DNA from 4 places in the Aminobacter sp. 01T433 genome. Region 1 is predicted to be linked to each of the others. Evidence: predicted binding sites of a transcription regulator. Region 1 holds the regulator's gene; each other region holds the start of a gene.

Region 1 (4,973 bases):
CGGCAAGGCCCTGCGCCTGGAGTGCGGCGATCGCACCGCCAGCGGTGCCATCGTTGGAAGCCACGACCGCATCGATCTTGTTGTCGTTGGCGGTCAGGAACTGCTCCATGTTCTTCTGAGCGTTGGCGGGCAGCCAGCCGTCAGTGTAGGCCTCGCCGACATTCTTGATCTTGCCGGCGTCGACAGCTTCCTTGAGCACTTCCATCTGGCCCGCAAACAGGAAATCAGCGTTCGGATCGGCACCCGAGCCTTTGATGAAGACATAGTTGCCTTCAGGCTTTGCGGCGAACACGCCCTTGGCCTGCATGCGACCGACTTCCTTGTTGTCGAAGGTCAGGTAGAAGGCGTCCTTGTTTTCGATCAGACGGTCATAGCCGACGACCGGAATGCCTTCCGCAACCGCCTTGTCGACAGCCGGCCCGATAGCCGATGCGTCCTGCGCCAGGATGATCAGGGCGTTGGCGCCCTGCGAGATCAGGCTTTCAACGTCGGTCAGCTGCTTTGCGGGCGACGACTGTGCGTCAGCCGAAATGTACTTGTCGCCAGCAGCCTCAATGGCGGCCTTCATCGCAGCTTCGTCGGTCTTCCAGCGTTCTTCCTGGAAGTTCGACCACGACACGCCGATGACCTTGTCCTTTGCCGAAGCCACTGCCGAAAGCGACAGAGTCATGGCAACACCCGCCAGGATGGCGGTGGTAAACTTTTTCATGGTTTCCTCCCTGCGCCCAATGGGCGCGCCTACTTCGCGATAGCCCTTGGAGAAGCTCTTTTTTTCGAGCCTCGAAAAAATAGTGACTCAACGGCCAGCCGCTGTCAACATGGTTTCGCAAGGCCTTCCTAATTTTTTCGGGACTCGAAATAAATAAAGACTTTTGGCTTCGGCTCTGTCACAATTAGTTGGCGCTAGGGACTGCCGCATCAGAAGGGCAGCGCTTCGCCGGGAGGAAGACGAGCACATGTCGGTCGGCATACGTCACGACGATCTGAGACGGCGCAACCGCGCCATGGTCATATCAGCCGTTCGTCGCGCCAGCCAGCCTTCGCGCACCGAAATTGCCGCAACGACCGGCCTCAGCCACTCCACCATATCGACGATATCCTCCGACCTCATCGCCGAGGGCATCCTCGCCGAAGCCAAGGGCAATGAACAAGTCGCAATGAAGCGCGGCCGGCCGCAGGTCGCCCTTGCGGTCGATCCAAAGGCTGCGTCGATCGTTGCTGTCGTGCTTTCCCTCAACAGCCTGTCGGCCGCCATCATCGACTATGCCGGCAACACCATCGTCGAAGACAACCGCCGTCTCGTCACCCAGCGCATGCCGGCGCATGCCTTGATCGACGAATGCGTCACCATGATCCGGGGCCTGATGGATCGCATCGAAACGACATACGGCCCGGTGCTGCGCATCGCGCTCGCCGTCCAGGGCATCACCGATTCGGGCTCGCGCAAGCTGTTGTGGTCGCCGATCACCCCGCATGACGACATTCCCTTCGCCGACCGGCTCGAACAGGAATTCGGCGTGCCGGTGACGGTCGAAAACGACTGCAACATGATCGCCGAGGCCCTGCGCTGGCGCGACCCAGTCCGCTACCGCGACGATTTCATCGCCATCCTGCTTTCGCATGGCATCGGCATGGGACTGGTATTGAAGGGCGAGCTCTTCACCGGCACGCATTCGTCAGGGGGCGAGTTCGGCCACATGATCCACCGGCCCGAGGGCGCGCTTTGCCGCTGTGGCCGGCGCGGCTGCGTCGAAGCCTATGCCGGCAACTACGCCATATGGCGCAATGCACGTCTCGGCGACGAGAATGCCGAGCCGCTCGCCGATCTCTCCGACGAGGACATCACCGCCCTCGCCGACGCCGCCCGCGACCATGACGGCCCCGAGCGCGAGGCGTTCCGCAAGGCGGGCGAGGCCATCGGCTTCGGCCTGGGATCGATGTTTGCGCTGATCGATCCGGCACCGCTCGCCTTTGTTGGCGTGGGTGCTACCGCCTTCGACTTGATGGAGCCGCATGTCCGCGCGGCCATCGCCAAGACGGCCGGCGGGCTGCACTCGAAGGCGATCTCCTTCGACACCGAACCGAACGAAGTCCCCCTCATCCGCCTGGGCTGCCTGATGCGCGCCTTGCTCTATGTCGATCAGGAGATCTTCGCCGCAGGCCCAGCCCCCGCGCAGCACAGGGGCTGACATACCGCTCAAGGACATTTGATTTCGGCTGTCGCAATTACAACGACGGTCGCGACCATACTGGCACCCTGGATGACAGTCCGCGTCCGCCCCTTGAAGCAGGCTCCAGGCCTCGGCAAGGGAACCGCGAGTGGAACCAAACCTGGAACCGACTTGTCTTCCAGTTTCGGAGAACCCGCGATGACCAGTCTGCTGCGTAACATCCTGGCCGGCATCGGCCTTTTGTGTGCTTCATCGTTTTCTGCGTCAGCATCCCCGATCCCCGCACCGCTTGCCCCTGAAGCTTCGGCGATGGTCATTCCCATTGTACAGGGCTGCGGCGTCGGCGGCTGGCGCGGGCCGTATGGCGGATGCCGCTATGGCGAATATAGGCGGGTTGCGCCGCGCTACGGCAACGGCTGCCCTCCGGGCTATTGGCACGGCCCCTACGGTCATTGCCGCAACACACCTTATCATGGGCGGCTGCCGAACGGCGGATGGCGCTGATCGCACTTTGGCGACAAAGCGCCTGGTCGTGTCCGTCAAGCGTGCGGCGGGCCAAACGTCGTTGTCCCGCCGAACGGTCGCCTAATCCTCGCGGATAGCGTAGCCGGCGCCGCGGATGGTGCGGATCACGTCGGGCATGCGCCCGGTGTTGACCGCCTTGCGCAGGCGCCCGACATGGACGTCGACGGTGCGTTCGTCGATGTAGATCGTCTCGCCCCAGACATTATCGAGCAACTGGCTGCGCGAAAACACCCGGCCGGGATGCCGCATCATGAACTCAAGCAGCCGGAACTCGGTTGGCCCGAGCTTGATCTCGCTCTTCTTGCGGTAGACCCGGTGCGACTCGCGATCGAGCATGATGTCGCCGACCTTGAGGATCGAAGAAAGCACTTCGGGCTTGGCCCGGCGCAGCAACGCCTTCACCCGCGCCATGAACTCAGGCGTCGAGAACGGCTTGACCAGATAGTCATCGGCACCGGTCGAAAGCCCGCGCACGCGGTCGCTTTCTTCGCCACGCGCCGTCAGCATGATGATCGGCAGGCGTTCGGTGTCGGGCCGCATCCGAAGCCTGCGGCACAGCTCGATGCCGGAGAGTGCCGGCACCATCCAGTCGAGCACCAAAAGGTCGGGCACGTTTTCCTGAAGCCGTATTTCGGCCTCGTCGCCACGCGTGACGACTTCGACCTGGTAGCCTTCGGACTCGAGGTTGTAGCGAAGCAGCACGCCCAGCGGCTCTTCATCCTCGACGACCATGATCTTGGGGGCGATCATCGGCTGTCCTCTATGTTGGAGTTCAGGTGGCCGAAACCGGCGACGTGGTTTCTTCAACCTTCGGCCGGTGGAGCGGCAGCTGCGTGCCGGTCACCACGAAATACGCGTTCTCGGCGATGTTGGTGACATGGTCGCCAATGCGCTCCAGGTTTTTGGCGCAGAACAAAAGATGCGTGCAGGCAGTGATGTTGCGCGGATCTTCCATCATGTAGGTCAGGAGCTCGCGGAACACGGCGTTGTACTGGATGTCGATCTTCTGGTCGTCGGCGCGCAAGTTCTTCAGGCCCTCGGCCTGACGCGCGACATAGAGATCAACCACGCCCCGCACCTGGTCGAGCACCAGCTGTGCCATGGCATCGATCGAATGCGAAAGATTGCGTGGCGTCGGCGATTGGCCGACGGCGCCAACGCGCTTGGCGATGTTCTTGGCAAGATCGCCGATGCGTTCGAGATCGCCCGCCATGCGGATGGCGCCGACCACGGCGCGCAGATCCTGGGCCATCGGCTGGCGCTTGGCGATCAGCGTGATGGCGCTGTTGTCGAGTTCGCGCTGCTTGGCGTCCATGATCGTGTCGTCGGCGACAACGCTTTGCGCCAGCGCCTGGTCGGACGACAACAGCGCACGGATGGCACCGGCAACCATCGAGCTGCCAAGATCGCCCATGTCACGGATGAGCTGGTCGACATGCTGGAGTTCTTCGTCGAAGGACCGGACTGTATGTTCGCCCATGATTTATTCCTCGTCTCGTATACCGCGGCGAAAACGTCCACTCAGCCGAAGCGGCCGGTGATGTAGTCCTGCGTCCGCTTGTCGTCGGGGTTGGTGAACATCTTGTCGGTAGCGCCTTCCTCGACGAGATAGCCGAGGTGGAACATCGCGGTGCGCTGCGACACGCGTGCCGCCTGCTGCATCGAGTGCGTCACGATCACGATCGTGTAGTTCTCGCGCAGCTCGTCGATCAGCTCCTCCACCTTCGCGGTGGCGATCGGATCGAGTGCCGAGCACGGCTCGTCCATCAGGATCACCTCAGGCGACACCGCAATGGCGCGCGCGATGCACAGGCGCTGCTGCTGGCCACCCGACAGGCCGGTGCCCGGCTCGTTGAGACGGTCCTTGGCTTCGTTCCACAGGGCCGCCTTCTGCAGGCTCTTCTCGACGATCACGTCGAGCTCGGCCTTGTTCTTGGCAAGGCCGTGGATACGTGGGCCATAGGCGACGTTTTCGTAGATCGACTTGGGGAACGGGTTCGGCTTCTGGAACACCATGCCGACACGCGCGCGCAGTTCGACCACGTCGATCTTGGGATCGTAGATATCCTCGTTGTCGAGCGTGATCTTGCCGCCGACACGAGCTGCGTCGATGGTGTCGTTCATGCGGTTGAGGCAACGCAGGAAGGTCGACTTGCCACAGCCCGAAGGGCCGATCAGCGCTGTCACCTGGTTCTGTCGGACGTCCAGATTGACACCGAACAGCGCCTGCTTGTCGCCATAGTGCACGGTGACCTGGTCGCCGCGCATCTTGATGAT
Region 2 (4,973 bases), on a different contig from region 1:
GCTCGCCGGCTGGATCTGGTCGGCATCGAGCGATGGCGCCAGAAGCGCGCCCGAGGCGAACAATGCCGCGATGTCCTGGTCCGGAAGAATGCCCGATTGCCGCAATTGCCTCACTCCTTTACAGCGCCCGGCCCGAACGGACAGCCCAGGATCGCTGGACCCGGACCTGTATCCGGGGTCATATGCGTGGCCCAAAACGTTTAGTCGACCCCGCGATTGACGCAAGCAGGCTGCGGGTCTAAAGGACATTTATCCCGTGGTGATTTGGCCGGTCGGCTTGCAGCCACGTTAAACAAGTCGCTAAAGGGCCGCGTTGTGGACCGGTTGCGACTTTTCGCGACCGGTTTTTTTGTATTTGGATTTGGCTATGACCTCCGAAAAGCAGCGCAACTGGAAACCCCAGACCACCCTCGTCCATGGCGGCACGCTCCGCTCCGAATTCGGCGAAACCTCCGAGGCGATCTACCTCACCCAGGGCTATGTCTACGAGAGCGCGGAAAGTGCTGAAGCCCGCTTCAAGGGCGAAAGCCCGGGTTTCATCTATTCGCGCTACGCCAATCCCACCGTCGACATGTTCGAAAAGCGCATGTGCGCGCTCGAAGGTGCTGAAGACGCACGCGCCACAGCCTCCGGCATGGCTGCGGTCACGGCCGCGATCCTGTGTGGGCTCAAGGCCGGCGACCATATCGTTGCCGCGCGCGCGCTGTTCGGCTCGTGCCGCTGGGTCGTCGAGACTTTGGCGCCGAAATACGGCATCGAGGCAACGCTGGTCGACGGCACATTGATCGAGAATTGGGAAAAGGCGGTCCAGCCCAACACCAAGCTGTTTTTCCTGGAAAGCCCGACCAACCCGACGCTCGAAGTGGTCGACATCGCCGCTGTCGCCGCCCTTGCCAATTCGATCGGCGCGCGCCTGGTCGTCGACAATGTCTTTGCCACGCCGATGCAGCAGAAGCCGCTCGAACTCGGCGCTCATGTCGTGGTTTACTCCGCGACCAAGCATATTGACGGCCAGGGCCGCTGCCTCGGCGGCGTCATCTTGTCGGACAAGAAGTGGATCGACGAGAACCTGCACGACTATTTCCGCCACACCGGCCCGAGCCTGTCGCCGTTCAACGCCTGGACGTTGCTCAAGGGCCTGGAAACGCTGCCGATACGCGTGCGCCAGCAGACCGAAACCGCAGGCAAGATCGCCGATTTCCTGGCCGGCAGGCCGGAAGTGTCACGGCTGATCTATCCCGGCCGGGCCGACCATCCGCAGGCCGACATCGTCAAGAAGCAGATGAAGGGCGGTTCGACGCTGCTGTGCTTCGATCTCAAGGGCGGCAAGAAAGCGGCCTTCGCCTTCGAAAACGCGCTCGACATCATCCTGATTTCCAACAATCTCGGCGACTCTAAGAGCCTGATCACCCATCCGGCAACGACGACGCACAAGAGCCTCACCGACGAGGCCCGCGCCGAACTCGGTATCGACGACGGCACGCTGCGCCTGTCGGTCGGCCTCGAAGACGCCGACGACCTGCTCAACGACATCGGCGATGCGCTGCAGGCAACGCGCTAAGACAATGGCGCTCCGGTTAGCCGGAGCGCCATTTTCATATGCCGATCCGTTTTACGGCAGCTTGGTTTCGTAGACGTAGAGCTTCGTCTCGTTATCTTCTGGAGCTGCCGTCAGGCGCAGGCCGGTCTCGGTCTTTTCGATGAGGACGGGATTGCCGGTGATGGACTTGCCCTTTTCCGTCCAGATCTGGACCGGCACCTGAAACAACGGACGGCCTTGCTTGAGATCCACGATCTCGATGCCACCAAGACGGAAGACCTGCCCGTCAGGGCCCGGGCGATACTCTGTCAGGCCGGTGCAGACCGCCTGACCGGGCTTGAGCAACGCGCAATCCTGATAGTCGATATAGTGCGCCGGATTGAGCGTGCGGGTCTTTTCCGGATCGAGTGCCGACTCCGGCACGGTCAGGTCCTCATTGACGTTCCAGGTGTAGAAGCGGCGCGAGCCCCAGCTCACGGCATGCAGCGTGCGCTGGCCGGGATCATAGACAACGCCGCCGATATGATCGGGGAAACGAAAGACCTCGGTCGCCTCCAGCGTTTCGGGATCGACGCGGTAGATGATCGACTTGCTGTTCGGCCGGTACTCGGCAACCGGCACCCACAGCCAGCGGCCATCATAATCGATACCGCCCGGGTGGTAGATGGCTCCATCGCCAAGCTTCACCTGGCCGACGAGCTTGCCATTGGCGTCAAGCTTGAACAGATGCCCGGCCCCTTTGCCCTCATCGCGGTCAAGCCCATTTTGGGGAGCCTCGAATTTCTTGGTCCGCTCGATGATCTCGACGGAGGACATGAACAGCGCATCGCCGACACGCGCGAAGCCCTGGGGGTGGAAGGTGTCGAATTCCAGCATCGGGGATTTGACGAGCTGCCACTCCGTGCCTCTGGTCAGCTTTTCGATACCGCTTGCGAGGTCGTCAGCATATGCAGCCGTGCCAGCAAGGCAGGCCGAGGCGAAAAGGAGGGCGAGGAGGCGTTTCATTGCAGTGATTCCTTGTCGTTGGACGACGCGGAAACTGGCCTTGGCGCATGACGGCCGGGTGACGTTGAGGCGTCGGTGAGGTGAAATCCACTGCGCATTCATCACATTCGGCGTGAAAATGAAAAACGAAGTTGACCCGCCGCCTCGTGCGGCGGACTCTGTCATTGTGCAGGCCAAGGAGCGCAGCATATGTATCGCGCGGTCACACGCAACATCGCCGTCGAGGTCGAGCCGTTCTACATGGAGGATCGGTCCGAGCCTGCGGAAAACCGTTATGTCTGGGGCTATCGCGTCACGATCGAGAACAACTCGGATGAGTTCGTTCAGCTCTTGTCGCGCTACTGGCACATCACCGACGCTTCAGGGCGGGTCGAGGAGGTTCGGGGACCGGGCGTGGTCGGCGACCAGCCCGAACTCAATCCCGGCGACAGCTACCAATATGCGTCGGGCTGCCCGCTTTCGACACAGTCAGGCATCATGGTCGGGCGCTACACCATGCGCAACGAGGCGGGCGAGATGTTCGACATCGCCATTCCCGCCTTCTCGCTCGACCTGCCCAACGCGCGCCACAGGCTGAATTAAACGAGATTACTGGACCGGCGCGAACTCGGCAGGGTCGAATTCGTAGGACTTCGAACAGAACTCGCAAGCAACCCGAATGACGCCGTCCTCGACGCTCTCGGTGATCTCTTCGGCAGTGAAACCCTGCAGGATGCCCTTGATCCTGTCGCCCGAGCACGAGCATTGGTCGGCCACGCGCACGCCTTCGTAAACACGCACGCCATGTTCGTGGAACAGCCGGTAGAGCAACTTTTCGGTGCCAACGGTCGGGTCGATCAGTTCGGTCGGCTCGATGGTCGCGACCAGCGCCAGGAGTTCCTGCCATGAATTGTCATCGGGATGCCCAGTGACATCGCGCTCGTCGCCATCGCCGCCATGAATGTCGGCCACGCGCCGGCGCTCGGGTGATTCAGGCAGGAACTGCGCCAAAAGGCCACCGGCGCGCCAATGCTCGCGCGGACCGCCTTCGGCAGGCAGGACGAGCTTTGCCACGGATAGCCGCACATCGGTCGGGATCTGCTCCGACTGACGGAAATAGGCGCGCGCCGCCTCTTCCAGCGTGATGCCGTTCAGTTCGACGATACCCTGATAGCGCTGGGTGTGTTCGCCCTGGTCGACGGTCAGCGCCAAGACACCCGTGCCAAGCAGATCCTCGGGCGAGGTCATGCCGGCACTGATCGCCGCCTCGACGCGGTCGGCGTCGAAACGAGCATAAGCGCGCAGCGAATGCGGCGTGGTGAAGTCGGCGACCAGCATGTCCACCGGACCGTCGGTGCGGGTCTGCAGGATGAACTTGCCGTCGAATTTCAGCGAGGTGCCAAGCAGAACGGTGACCACGCAGGCCTCGGCCAAAAGCCGCGCCACCGGTTCCGGATAGTCGTGCCGTTCAAGAATCTGGTCGAGCAGCGGGCCGAGCTGGACCGTGCGCCCGCGCACGTCGAGCGGCTCCACCGCGAATGGAACAACATGGTCGTCGCCGGCGAACCCAAATTCGCCGAGCTTGCGTTCGGTCTCAGCCACTGGAACTTATCCCGTATGATTGGTCCTGCGGCCCTCGGGCAAGCCGATGGTCGCAGAACAAGGCGCTAACGCCAATAGGTTGATTTGATCCCGCACCAGATAGGGGCGGAAGATCAGGCATTCAAGCGCCCAGGCACCAGGCAAGCACGGCCTTTTGCGCGTGGAGCCGGTTTTCCGCCTCGTCGAAGACCACCGAATTCGGGCCGTCGATAACCTCGTCGGTGACTTCCTCGCCACGATGGGCCGGCAGGCAGTGCATGAACAAGGCGTCGGGCTTGGCGAGCTTCATCAGGTCGGCATTGACCTGGTACGGCAAAAAGACATTGTGGCCGCGAGCACGGTGCTCCTGGCCCATCGACACCCAGCAATCGGTCACGATGGCATCAACGCCGCGCACCGCATCCTCGGCCGAACGGGTGATCATCACCTTGCCGCCATTGGCGCGCGACCAGTCGATGTATTTCTGTTCCGGCTCGCTGCCTTCGGGAACTGCAATGTTGACGTTGAAGCTGAACCGGGCGGAGGCCTCGAGCAGTGAATGCAACACGTTGTTGCCGTCGCCGGTCCAGGCAATGGTCTTGCCGCGCACCGGTCCGCGATGTTCCTCCAAGGTCAGGATATCGGCCATCAACTGGCAGGGATGGGTGTCGTCGGTCAGGCCGTTGATAACAGGAATCGTCGCGTTTTCGGTCAGCTCGAGCAACCGGTCATGGGCTGTGGTGCGGATCATGATCGCATCGACATAACGCGACAGCACCTTGGCGGTGTCGGCGATCGACTCCGAGCGACCGAGCTGCATCTCGGTACCGGTCAGCATGATGGTTTCGCCGCCAAGCTGGCGCATGCC
Region 3 (4,973 bases), 160 kb from region 1:
TCGGATGAGGGGCAGCGATGGAGTTGGACCGTCGCGCAAAACGTTGGTGCGCCAACTCCGCCCCTCATCCCCCTGCCGGGACCTTCTCCCCGTGAACGGGGAGAAGGCAAAAACATCTCACCCATAATGCACCTTCTTTTCGACATAGCGGAACTGGACGGCGGTGAGCGCGATGACGATGACCATCAGGATCACCGACTGCGCCGCCGAGTCGCCGAGGATCAGATTGACGAAGCCGTCATTGTAGACCTTGTAGACCAGCGTCTCGGTCGCCTTGCCCGGTCCGCCGCCGGTGACGGCGTGGATGATGCCGAATGTGTCGAAGAAGGCGTAGACGGTGTTGACCACCAAGAGGAAGAAGGTGGTTGGCGCCAGCAGCGGAAAGACAATCGTCCAGAAGCGTTTGAACGGCTTGGCGCCGTCGATGGCTGCCGCTTCGATCAGCGTCTTGGGGATCGCCTGCAGGCCGGCAACAAAAAACAGGAAATTGTAACTGATCTGCTTCCACGATGCGGCGGCGACGACCAGCGCCATCGCCTGCTCGCCGTCGAGAAGCGGGTCCCAGTTGATGCCGAGCCAGCGTAAGCCATAGGCGAGCGAGCCGATCGATGGATTGAACAAAAACAGCCACAGCATGCCAGCGATTGCCGGGGCAACGGCATAGGGCCAGATCATCAGCGTACGGTAGATGCCGCGCCCGCGGATCACCTTTTCGGCCATGACGGCGAGCAGCAGTGCCGTGCCCATGGCGACGGCCGCGGTGGCGATCGAAAACACCGCCGTGACCTGGATCGAGTTGAGGTAATAGGGGTCCGACAGCACTTTCTTGAAATTCGCGAACCAGACGAATTTCGACGACAGGCCAAAGGGATCCTCGCGCAGCATCGACTGGCGCAGCGCCTGGCTGGCGGGCCAGTAAAAGAAGATCAGCGTGATCGCCAGCTGCGGGGCGACCAGCAGGTAAGGCAGGATCTTGTTGGGAAAGACGACGCGTGGGGACAATGGGATCCTCGTGACGAACGTCGAACGTCAATGCCGCCCCTCATCCGCCTGCCGGCACCTTCTCCCCGTGAAGGACGGGGAGAAGGGACAAGCGGGAACGTGGATGCCCCCCTCTCCCCGTTTTTTACGGGGAGAGGGTAAGGGTGAGGGGCAATTCTGGCGTCCGGCTCAGTTGCCGATCGCTTCCTGGATCGCCTTGTTGCCGCGCGCGACAGTGTTGTCGAGCGCCTGCTGGGCGGTCTGCTGGCCGGCGAGCATCTTTTCGAGTTCTTCGTTTTCGATGTCGCGGACCTGCGGCAGGTTGACGAGGCGAACGCCCTTCGAGTTTTCGGTCGGCGCCTTGCCCATCATCTGCTTGATCGGGATCTCGCGGGCCGGGTTCTTGTCGTAGAAGCCCGACTTCTTGGTTTCCTCATAGGCTGCGAGCGTGACCGGCAGGTAGCCCGATACCTGATGCAGGCGCGCCTGGATCGGCGTCTGCGACAGGAAGTTGAAGAAGGCGGCTACTCCCTTGTACTGGTCGTCCGGCAGACCGGCGAAGACCCAAAGCGACGCACCGCCCGGGATGGTGTTTTGCGGAGCACCCGCAGCGTCGGCCTCGTAAGGCAGCTGGCCGGTGCCATAGTTCATGCCCGACTTGATCACGTCGCCAAGGCCGCCCGAGGATTCGGTGAACATGCCGCATTCGCCGGCAAGGAAGATCTGCTTGGCCTCGGACGTGCGGCCGCCATATTTGAACGTGCCGTCCTTGGCCAGATCGGCGAGTTCCTGGAAGTGCTTGACGAAGGCGGGAGCGTTGATCTTGAGCTCGACGTCGGTGCCGCCGATGCCGTTTTCATTGGTGCCGTAGGAGACATTGTTCCAGGCGGCGAAATTCTCGGTGTGGATCCAGGTCAGCCAGGTCGAGGTGAAGCCGCAGGGCGCGGCACCGCTCGACTTGATCTTCTTGGCGGCATCCCAGACTTCGGTCCAGGTCTTGGGCGGATTGTCGACGTTGAGGCCAGCCTTCTGGAAGATGTCCTTGTTGTAATAGAGGATCGGCGAGGATGAATTATAGGGGAACGACAGCATGGTGCCGTCCGGCTTCGAATAATAAGAGACGATGCCCGGCAGGTACTGGCTCTTGTCGAAAGCCTTGCCGTCCATCGACAGGATCTCGGCGACCGGCTTGATGGCGCCCTCAGCACCCATCATCGTGCCTGTGCCCGCATCGAAGACCTGCATGATCGTCGGCGGCTGCTTGGCGCGGAAAGCGGCGATGCCGGCATTCAGCGTCTCGGGATAGGTGCCCTTGAAAACCGGCACGATCTTGTAATCGGCCTGGCTTTCGTTGAACTCCTTGGAAAGCTTCTCGACGACCTCGTTGTTCGCGCCGGTCATGGCGTGCCACCATGAAATCTCGGTGACCGCGAAGGCGGAGGTGCTGGACAACAGCGTCATAGTGGCGGCAACTCCGGCCGCGAAGCCTAAGGTCTTCATGTCTCGCTCCCGTTCTGGTTGGCGAAATGTTTAGTTCCGCGAGGAGCAGTATTGTCGGAATATGACAGCGCTACAACAGTTTTGTAGTGATCGTATGAAGGTCGCATTTGGCGCGCTTCGTTTTCACTTGCTATGCAACCGGAAGATCGATTTTCGCTTTTGCAAATAACGAAAGCGATTTGCCGACAATTAGACTCATCTGAACAACCAGCAATGCCGGCTAACAAAAGGCTGAAATCACTTGGGGCATGCAGCGAAAAGCCTTTCGCGCCTGGAATGGGCGAAAGGCTTCGGGTCGCTTGTTCAATCTAAAATTGCATCTCGCAAAAACGAGCGTGTGTGGACACACCTCGCTTTATTTGGCGAGTGCGGCCTCGATCAGCTTCTTGGCGTCGGGGCTCGCCCATTCCGCGGGGCCGTTCATGTTCGCGAGCAGGCAGCCTTCGCCGTCGATCAACAGCGTGACCGGCAGGCCGAGCGCCAGACCGCGCTTCTTGAGATCGTTGAAAACCCCAAGCGTGTTGTCGCGGTAGTAGCCCAGCGAAGAGACATTGATTTCTTCGAGGAACTTCTTGGGCTTGGTATCATCGCCGGTGTCGACATTGATGGCCACGACCTCGAAATTCTCGCCGCCCATCTCGCGCTCCAGCGCATCGAGTGCCGGCATTTCAGCGCGGCACGGCGCGCACCATGTCGCCCACAGATTGACCAGAAGCGTGCGGCCGGCATGGTCGGCGACCGTCATCGGCTTGCCCTGGGGGTCGTTGAAGGCAAGCGTCTTGAGCGACTGCGGCGGATCCGCGGGCAGCATCGCTGCCACATGGCCGGTGGCCGCAGCGCCAATCGCCTTGGCGGTATCGGCCTTGGCCGCACAAAGCTTGTCGTCGGCGCTGGCTTGCACGCTCGTGTCGGCTGCCACTGTCGGTGACGGCGTCTTGTTGCCAGGAAGGGTGGTGCTGACATATACCGCGACCGCGCCGGCGATCACGCCCGCAACGGCGGCAAGCAGGATATGGCGTGGGGCTGGAAACATTTTTTTGCGGTCCGACATCTAACCAATTTTCTCCGGAGCCCGGGTATCACGATGAGCGACAAGAAGGCCAGCAACCAGATGTGGGGCGGACGTTTTGCCTCGGGCCCGGCCGCGATCATGGAGGCGATCAACGCCTCGATCGGCTTCGACAAGAAGCTCTACGCCCAAGACATCCGGGGTTCCGTTGCCCATTCTGAAATGCTGGCGGAAACGGGCATTATTTCTTCTCAGGATCAACAGAAAATCGCTCACGGGCTGAACACGATCCTGCGAGAAATCGAAGACGGCAAGTTTGCCTTCTCGACCCGTCTTGAAGACATCCACATGAACATCGAGTCGCGCCTGGCCGAGCTGATCGGCCCGGCAGCGGGACGCCTTCACACCGCACGCTCGCGCAACGACCAGGTGGCGGTCGACTTCCGGCTCTGGGTCAAGGACGAGTTCCACCGCGTCGCCGAAGCGCTGAAGGGGCTGATCGCTGCCTTCCTTGAACGCGCCGAGCAGCATGCCGCGACCGTCATGCCGGGCTTCACCCATCTGCAAACGGCGCAGCCGGTCACCTTTGGCCATCACTGCATGGCCTATGTCGAGATGTTTGCCCGCGACCTTTCCCGCGTCCGCGACGCCATCGAGCGCATGGACGAGAGCCCGCTGGGTGCGGCGGCCCTCGCCGGCACGGGCTTCCCCATCGACAGGCACAAGACAGCAACAGCACTCGGCTTCCGCGAGCCGACCCGCAACTCGCTCGACTCCGTGTCGGACCGCGACTACGCGCTCGAATTCCTGTCGATCGCCGCCATCTGCGCCACGCATCTGTCGCGGCTGGCCGAAGAGATCGTCATCTGGTCGACGCCGCAATTCGGCTTCGTGCGCCTGTCGGACGGCTATTCGACCGGCTCGTCGATCATGCCGCAGAAGAAGAACCCCGACGCCGCCGAGTTGGTGCGCGCCAAGACCGGCCGCGTCAACGGCCATCTGATCGGCCTCTTGACCGTCATGAAGGGCCTGCCGCTGACCTATTCCAAGGACATGCAGGAAGACAAGGAAGCGGTGTTCGACGCCGCCGAGACGCTCGACCTGATGCTGGCTGCGATGTCGGGCATGGTCGCCGACATGACGATCAACGACCAGGCGATGAAGAAGGCCGCGGGCTCGGGCTATTCGACGGCGACCGACCTCGCCGACTGGCTGGTGCGGACGCTCGGCCTGCCCTTCCGTGAGGCGCACCATGTCACCGGCCGCGCCGTGGCATTGGCCGAACAAAAGAAGCTCGGACTGGAAAAACTCGCGCTCGAAGACCTGCAATCGATCCATCCCGGCATCACCGCGGACATCTTTTCGGTGCTGTCGGTTCAGAACTCGGTGAAGAGCCGCACCTCCTTTGGCGGCACGGCACCTGCCGAGGTGAAGAAACAGATCCGCTATTGGAAAAAACGTCTCGCGAAAGCTTGATCGAGCC
Region 4 (4,973 bases), on a different contig from region 1:
ATCGCGACGAGACCGGCACCTATGACCGCATCGCCTCGATCGAGATGTTCGAGGCGGTGGGCGAACGATACTGGCCGGCCTTTTTTGCCAAGATGAAACAGTGCCTGCCTTCGGGCGGCACGGCGGGCTTGCAGATCATCACCATCAACGAGGCGGCCTATCCGCTTTACCGCAAGCGCCCCGACTTCATCCAGCGCTACGTCTTTCCCGGCGGCATGCTGCCGACGCCGGCTCTGCTCAAGTCGCTAGGCGCCGAGCACGGGCTCGATTATCTGCGCGAGCGTGTCTTTCCGCAGGACTATGCGCGCACGCTCGCCGAATGGCGCGGCCGCTTCTGGTCATCGTGGGAACGCATCGTGCCTCTTGGCTTTGACGAGCGCTTCAAGAAACTCTGGGAGTTCTACCTCCACTATTGCGAAGCAGGGTTCCGCGCCGAATATATCGACGTGCGGCAGGTGGTCTACAAAGCCTAAACTTTGATCGTCCGTTTCAGCATGCGATCTGTCTTGAGGTTGCTTTCCCAAGGCAGTTTTTCGACATGTTTCAGTCGTGAAAACGCCGAATCCCTCTTCACTATAGCTTCGCGGGCCGGACCTCGGAGCGAATCAAGACATGCGCAAGCGAAGCATTTTCCTTCTCTCTAGTCTGACGATTGGCGGAGCAATCTACCTCAACAACACATCGCTGCTTTCAAGCCGGCCTGCCGGCGAGCCGGTCATCCTCGCGCACAGAGGGCTTGCCCAGGAATTCGACCGGACCGGGCTGACCGGCGACACATGTACAGCCGAGCGGATGCTGCCGCCCCGGCACGATTTTCTGGAAAACACCGTCCGCTCCATGGAAGCCGCTTTTTCGATTGGGGCTGACGTGCTCGAGCTCGACGTGCACCCCACCACCGACGGCCAGTTCGCAGTCTTCCACGATTGGACAGTGGATTGCCGCACCGAAGGCAGCGGCGAGACCCGCGACCATTCGATGGCCGAGCTCAAGACACTAGATGTCGGTTACGGCTACACCGCCGATGGCGGCAAGACATTTCCCTTCCGTGGCAAAGGCGTCGGGCTGATGCCCTCCCTTGACGAAATTCTCAAGCGCTTTCCCGACAAGCAGTTCCACATAAACGTCAAAAGCAACGATCCTAACGAAGGCGAGGCACTTGCGGCGTTCCTGTCGGCGTTGCCTGCGGAACGCCAGTCATCCCTCACCGTCGTCGGTGGCGACAAGCCGGTCCAGGCGGTCAATCAGGCCCTGCCCGGCATGCGGACACTGTCCAAGCAATCGTTGATGCGCTGCCTGTTGCGATATGAGGGATTGGGCTGGAGCGGCTACGTGCCCGAAGACTGTCGCGGCACCACACTGGGTGTGCCCCTCAACTTCGCTCCCTGGCTATGGGGATGGCCGAACCGTTTCCTCGATCGCATGGAGAGCGTCGGCACCAGTGTCTATCTGCTGGGGCCCTACAATGGCGGGGGTTTCTCCGACGGCATCGACGACCCGGCGATCATCGACGCGCTGCCGGTGGGCTATTCGGGTGGGATATCCACCGACGCACTCGATCTGGTTGCGCCTGCCGTCGAGCGTCGGACCAACTGACCAACATTCGCGCAAATGAAAGGGCGGCCAGATCGCTCCAGCCGCCCTCATGCGTCGTAAAGAGCTCAAAGCGTGATGCGGTACTTCGCAAAACCTTCGGCGCCATCGCCGGCCGGCTCTATCTTCACAGCCTTGACTTCGGCGATGTGATCCTTGGCCTTGGGACCGGTCTCGAAGATCACCGATGCGCCCGCAACCGGGGCAAAAGACCAGTTGGCGTCGGCGGACGGGTTGATCGTGCCCTGATCGACGATGTAGCGCACGATCACGTCGCGGTTGGTATCCGGTGCCTCGAACACCAGCTTGGAGGCGTTGATTTCAGGGAAATTACCGCCGCCACCGGCCCGGTAATTGTTCGTTGCAACGACGAATTTCGCCACCGGATCAATCGGCTTACCTTCGAACATCAAGTCGACGATCCGGTTGGAACCAGCGTTCAGCACCGCACCCTTGGGATCGTACTTCGGCGGTTGCGCCAGATCGATCTTGTAGGTCACGCCGTCGATGACGTCGAAATTGTAGGACGGAAAATCGAGATTGATCAGCGCCTGATCGGCCTTGCCAGGTTCGACCTTGTTGAAGATGCCGGCCGACATCTCCAGCCATTCCTTGACCTGCGCGCCAGTGATCGCCACCGCCTGCACCGTGTTGGGATAGAGATAGAGGTCAGCGACGTTCTTGATCGCCACAGCACCCGCCGGAACGTCGGTATAGTAGTCGGGCCCGCCGCGCCCGCCGGACTTGAAGGGCGCCGCTGCCGAAAGCACCGGCAGATCCTTGTGCTCGGTGTCCTTGAGCATGTCCTTGATGTACCAGATCTGGGCCTGGCTCACGATCTGCACCGACGGATCGTCGGCGACGAGCGCGAAATACGAGTAGAGCGGCGCCGAGGTCTTGCCGACCGGGGTGCGGACATACGCCAGCGTCGCCTCGTGCTCTTCCTTGGCAGCCGCCTCGACCTCGGGCTTGCTCTCGACTGTCGGCACCACCTTCTTGTCGACGCGCTTGGAGATCGGGCGCGCCTCGCTAGTCGAACTGACGACTTTCCAGGCATTGCCGTCGCGCTCGAGCAGCAGGTCGATCAGGCCGAGATGAGAACCCCAGAAGCCACCCATCACGCCTGGTTTGCCGTTGATCGTGCCCTTGGCGTTGTCGACACCGTCGACCTTGTCGAATTTCGGGCCAGGGAAATCGAGATGGCTGTGGCCGGTGACGAGCGCGTCGATGCCATCAACCCCGGCAAGCAGGATGGAGGCGTTTTCGAGGTTTTCCGCAGCTTGTGGGGTGCCCATGCCGGAATGCGAGAGTGCGATGATGATGTCGGCACCCTGCTCCTTCATCTGCGGCACCCAAGCTTGCGCTGTCTTGACGATGTCTCGCGTCATCGCCTTGCCATGCAGGTGCCGGGAATCCCAGGTCATCACCTGCGGCGGCACGAAGCCGATCAGGCCGATGCGGATCGGATGCTCGGCGCCCGAACCATCCTTCACCTTTTTGTCGAGGATCACGTAGGGCTTGAGGAACAACTCATCCTTGGTCGCATCGGCGGCCAGCTCGCCCTTGGTCAGATTGGAACAGACAACTGGAAAATTGGCGCCATTGAGCACCTTGAACATGTAGTCGAGGCCGTAATTGAACTCGTGATTGCCCAGCGTCGAGCAGTCATAGCCCAGCGTATTCATCGCCTTGATGATCGGGTGGACGTCGCCGTCCTTCATGCCGCGCTGATAGGCCATGTAGTCGCCCATCGGGTTGCCCTGCAGGAAATCGCCATTGTCGACCAGGATCGAGTTGGTGGCTTCGGTGCGGATGGCGTCGATGATCGAGGCCGTGCGGGCAACACCCATCGTGTCGTTCGGCTTGTCGGCGTAATAATCGTAGGGAAAGACGTGCACGTGCAGGTCCGTCGTTTCCATGATGCGCAGATGCGCCTGGTTGGCCTGTGCGCGCGCCGAAAACGGATGCAGCATCACAAGCGCACTCGCCGCGGCTGATCCAGCAAGAAAGGAACGGCGAGAGATTGGGTGAAGCATGTTGGACATTTTCATTCTCCAGGAAATGAACTGACAGTATTTAGCCGGCGTCCCAAAGATCAAATGTCGCGCCAAAATCCGCGCAAGTCCAGCCGACTCGCATGACAGCCGCGCGACAGGCTGTGGGGGAATGGATTGGTCCAGACGCTTTGCGACCTGTTCGGCCAGCGCGATGTCGCCCGTTGACCACAGGCAGCCAGCATGCAGGACTAGGTTCGACGCTGCTCGAAACCTCAAAAAGGTGCGACATGGCCGATCTCGACGACGAACAGCCGGCGCAATACGCCTCGCCACCATGTTTCATGCATGAACTTGATCCCGAATTCCGCGCCGGGCCCGCGCCGGAATGGCCTGACGTCAGGCGCTGGCGCAAAGCCGAGCGCGCAAGGCTGATCGAATCCCGCCTTGCCATCTCCGCTGACGCACGCACGGCTATGGCCGGGCTAATCGCGCAAGGGCTCGACCAAGTCGCAGGCGATGTGGCGGGCAAGATGGTCAGCCTGTACTGGCCGTTCCGGGGTGAGCCGGACCTTCGGCCATGGCTGGCATCGGTCAATGCGCGCGGCGGCAAGTCGGCGCTGCCCATCGCCATCGAGTTGGGTCGACCGCTGATCTTTCGCGCCTATGCCCCAGGCGACAAGCTCGAACGTGGTGTTTGGAATATACCAGTCCCGGTCGCCGGCCCGGAGGTCATCCCCGATATCGTGATTGCCCCACTCGTCGGCTTCGACGCTACGGGCTATCGGCTAGGTTATGGCGGCGGTTTCTTCGACCGAACACTGGCCGCGCTGCCGAAAAAGGCGCTGGTCATCGGCGTAGGCTACGAGATCGCGCGCATTGCAACGATCTTCCCGCAGCCGCACGACATTCCCATGGACAGGATCGTTACCGAGGCCGGCGTCATCCGCTGAGGCCATTGCTTTGGTCACGCCAGATCCGGCCGCATGCCCGTGGCCATACGGTCGACAATCTCACGCAGGGCGAATGACGAGTTGATCTTGATGACATGCGGCATGGCCGACAGCCATTCCTTGTGGATACGCTCATAGTCGGGCAGGTCGCGGGCGGCAATGCGCAGGATGTAGTCGTATTCACCCGACATGAGATGGCAAGACAGGATGTTGGGGCAACGCTTCACCGCGACTTCGAAATCCGAAAGCGTTTTTTCGAACTGTCCCGACAGCGAGATATGCACGATCACGGTCATCTGGTGACCGAGTGCCGCGCTCGAAAGCCTGGCATGATAGCCACTGATGATGCCCGACTTTTCAAGGTTGTCGAGGCGACGCGAACAGGCTGATTGCGACAGCCCGATCTTTTCGGCAAGCGCCGCGTTGGGCATCCGCC

Evidence for each region. The regulator PhoB, encoded in region 1, activates phosphate uptake and scavenging genes when phosphate is short. The targets are predictions, from matches to a motif close to TGTCATNNANCTGTCAT.
Region 2: the regulator PhoB is predicted to act here: its motif matches at 2,593-2,609, upstream of AC1DLV_RS02820 (DUF6454 family protein).
Region 3: the regulator PhoB is predicted to act here: its motif matches at 2,543-2,559, upstream of ugpB (sn-glycerol-3-phosphate ABC transporter substrate-binding protein UgpB).
Region 4: the regulator PhoB is predicted to act here: its motif matches at 3,728-3,744, upstream of AC1DLV_RS16640 (bifunctional 2',3'-cyclic-nucleotide 2'-phosphodiesterase/3'-nucleotidase).

Annotation. Positions count from the first base shown of each region.
Region 1 is NZ_JBFTPR010000005.1:216,855-221,827, forward strand. Features, by position in the region: gene xylF (D-xylose ABC transporter substrate-binding protein) at 1-709, opposite strand, end outside; gene AC1DLV_RS10325 (ROK family protein) at 957-2,189, shown strand; gene AC1DLV_RS10330 (GCG_CRPN prefix-to-repeats domain-containing protein) at 2,370-2,675, shown strand; gene phoB (phosphate regulon transcriptional regulator PhoB) at 2,757-3,446, opposite strand; gene phoU (phosphate signaling complex protein PhoU) at 3,469-4,176, opposite strand; gene pstB (phosphate ABC transporter ATP-binding protein PstB) at 4,218-4,973, opposite strand, start outside.
Region 2 is NZ_JBFTPR010000001.1:556,869-561,841, reverse strand. Features, by position in the region: gene AC1DLV_RS02830 (2'-deoxycytidine 5'-triphosphate deaminase) at 1-105, opposite strand, end outside; SAM riboswitch at 247-324, shown strand; gene AC1DLV_RS02825 (O-succinylhomoserine sulfhydrylase) at 368-1,561, shown strand; gene AC1DLV_RS02820 (DUF6454 family protein) at 1,613-2,545, opposite strand; gene apaG (Co2+/Mg2+ efflux protein ApaG) at 2,735-3,127, shown strand; gene AC1DLV_RS02810 (Hsp33 family molecular chaperone) at 3,134-4,126, opposite strand; gene argF (ornithine carbamoyltransferase) at 4,248-4,973, opposite strand, start outside.
Region 3 is NZ_JBFTPR010000005.1:60,272-65,244, forward strand. Features, by position in the region: gene ugpA (sn-glycerol-3-phosphate ABC transporter permease UgpA) at 118-1,002, opposite strand; gene ugpB (sn-glycerol-3-phosphate ABC transporter substrate-binding protein UgpB) at 1,171-2,481, opposite strand; gene tlpA (thiol:disulfide interchange protein TlpA) at 2,837-3,532, opposite strand; gene argH (argininosuccinate lyase) at 3,566-4,966, shown strand.
Region 4 is NZ_JBFTPR010000008.1:202,263-207,235, reverse strand. Features, by position in the region: gene AC1DLV_RS16650 (class I SAM-dependent methyltransferase) at 1-473, shown strand, start outside; gene AC1DLV_RS16645 (glycerophosphodiester phosphodiesterase family protein) at 613-1,593, shown strand; gene AC1DLV_RS16640 (bifunctional 2',3'-cyclic-nucleotide 2'-phosphodiesterase/3'-nucleotidase) at 1,659-3,635, opposite strand; gene AC1DLV_RS16635 (5-formyltetrahydrofolate cyclo-ligase) at 3,875-4,537, shown strand; gene AC1DLV_RS16630 (Lrp/AsnC family transcriptional regulator) at 4,552-4,973, opposite strand, start outside.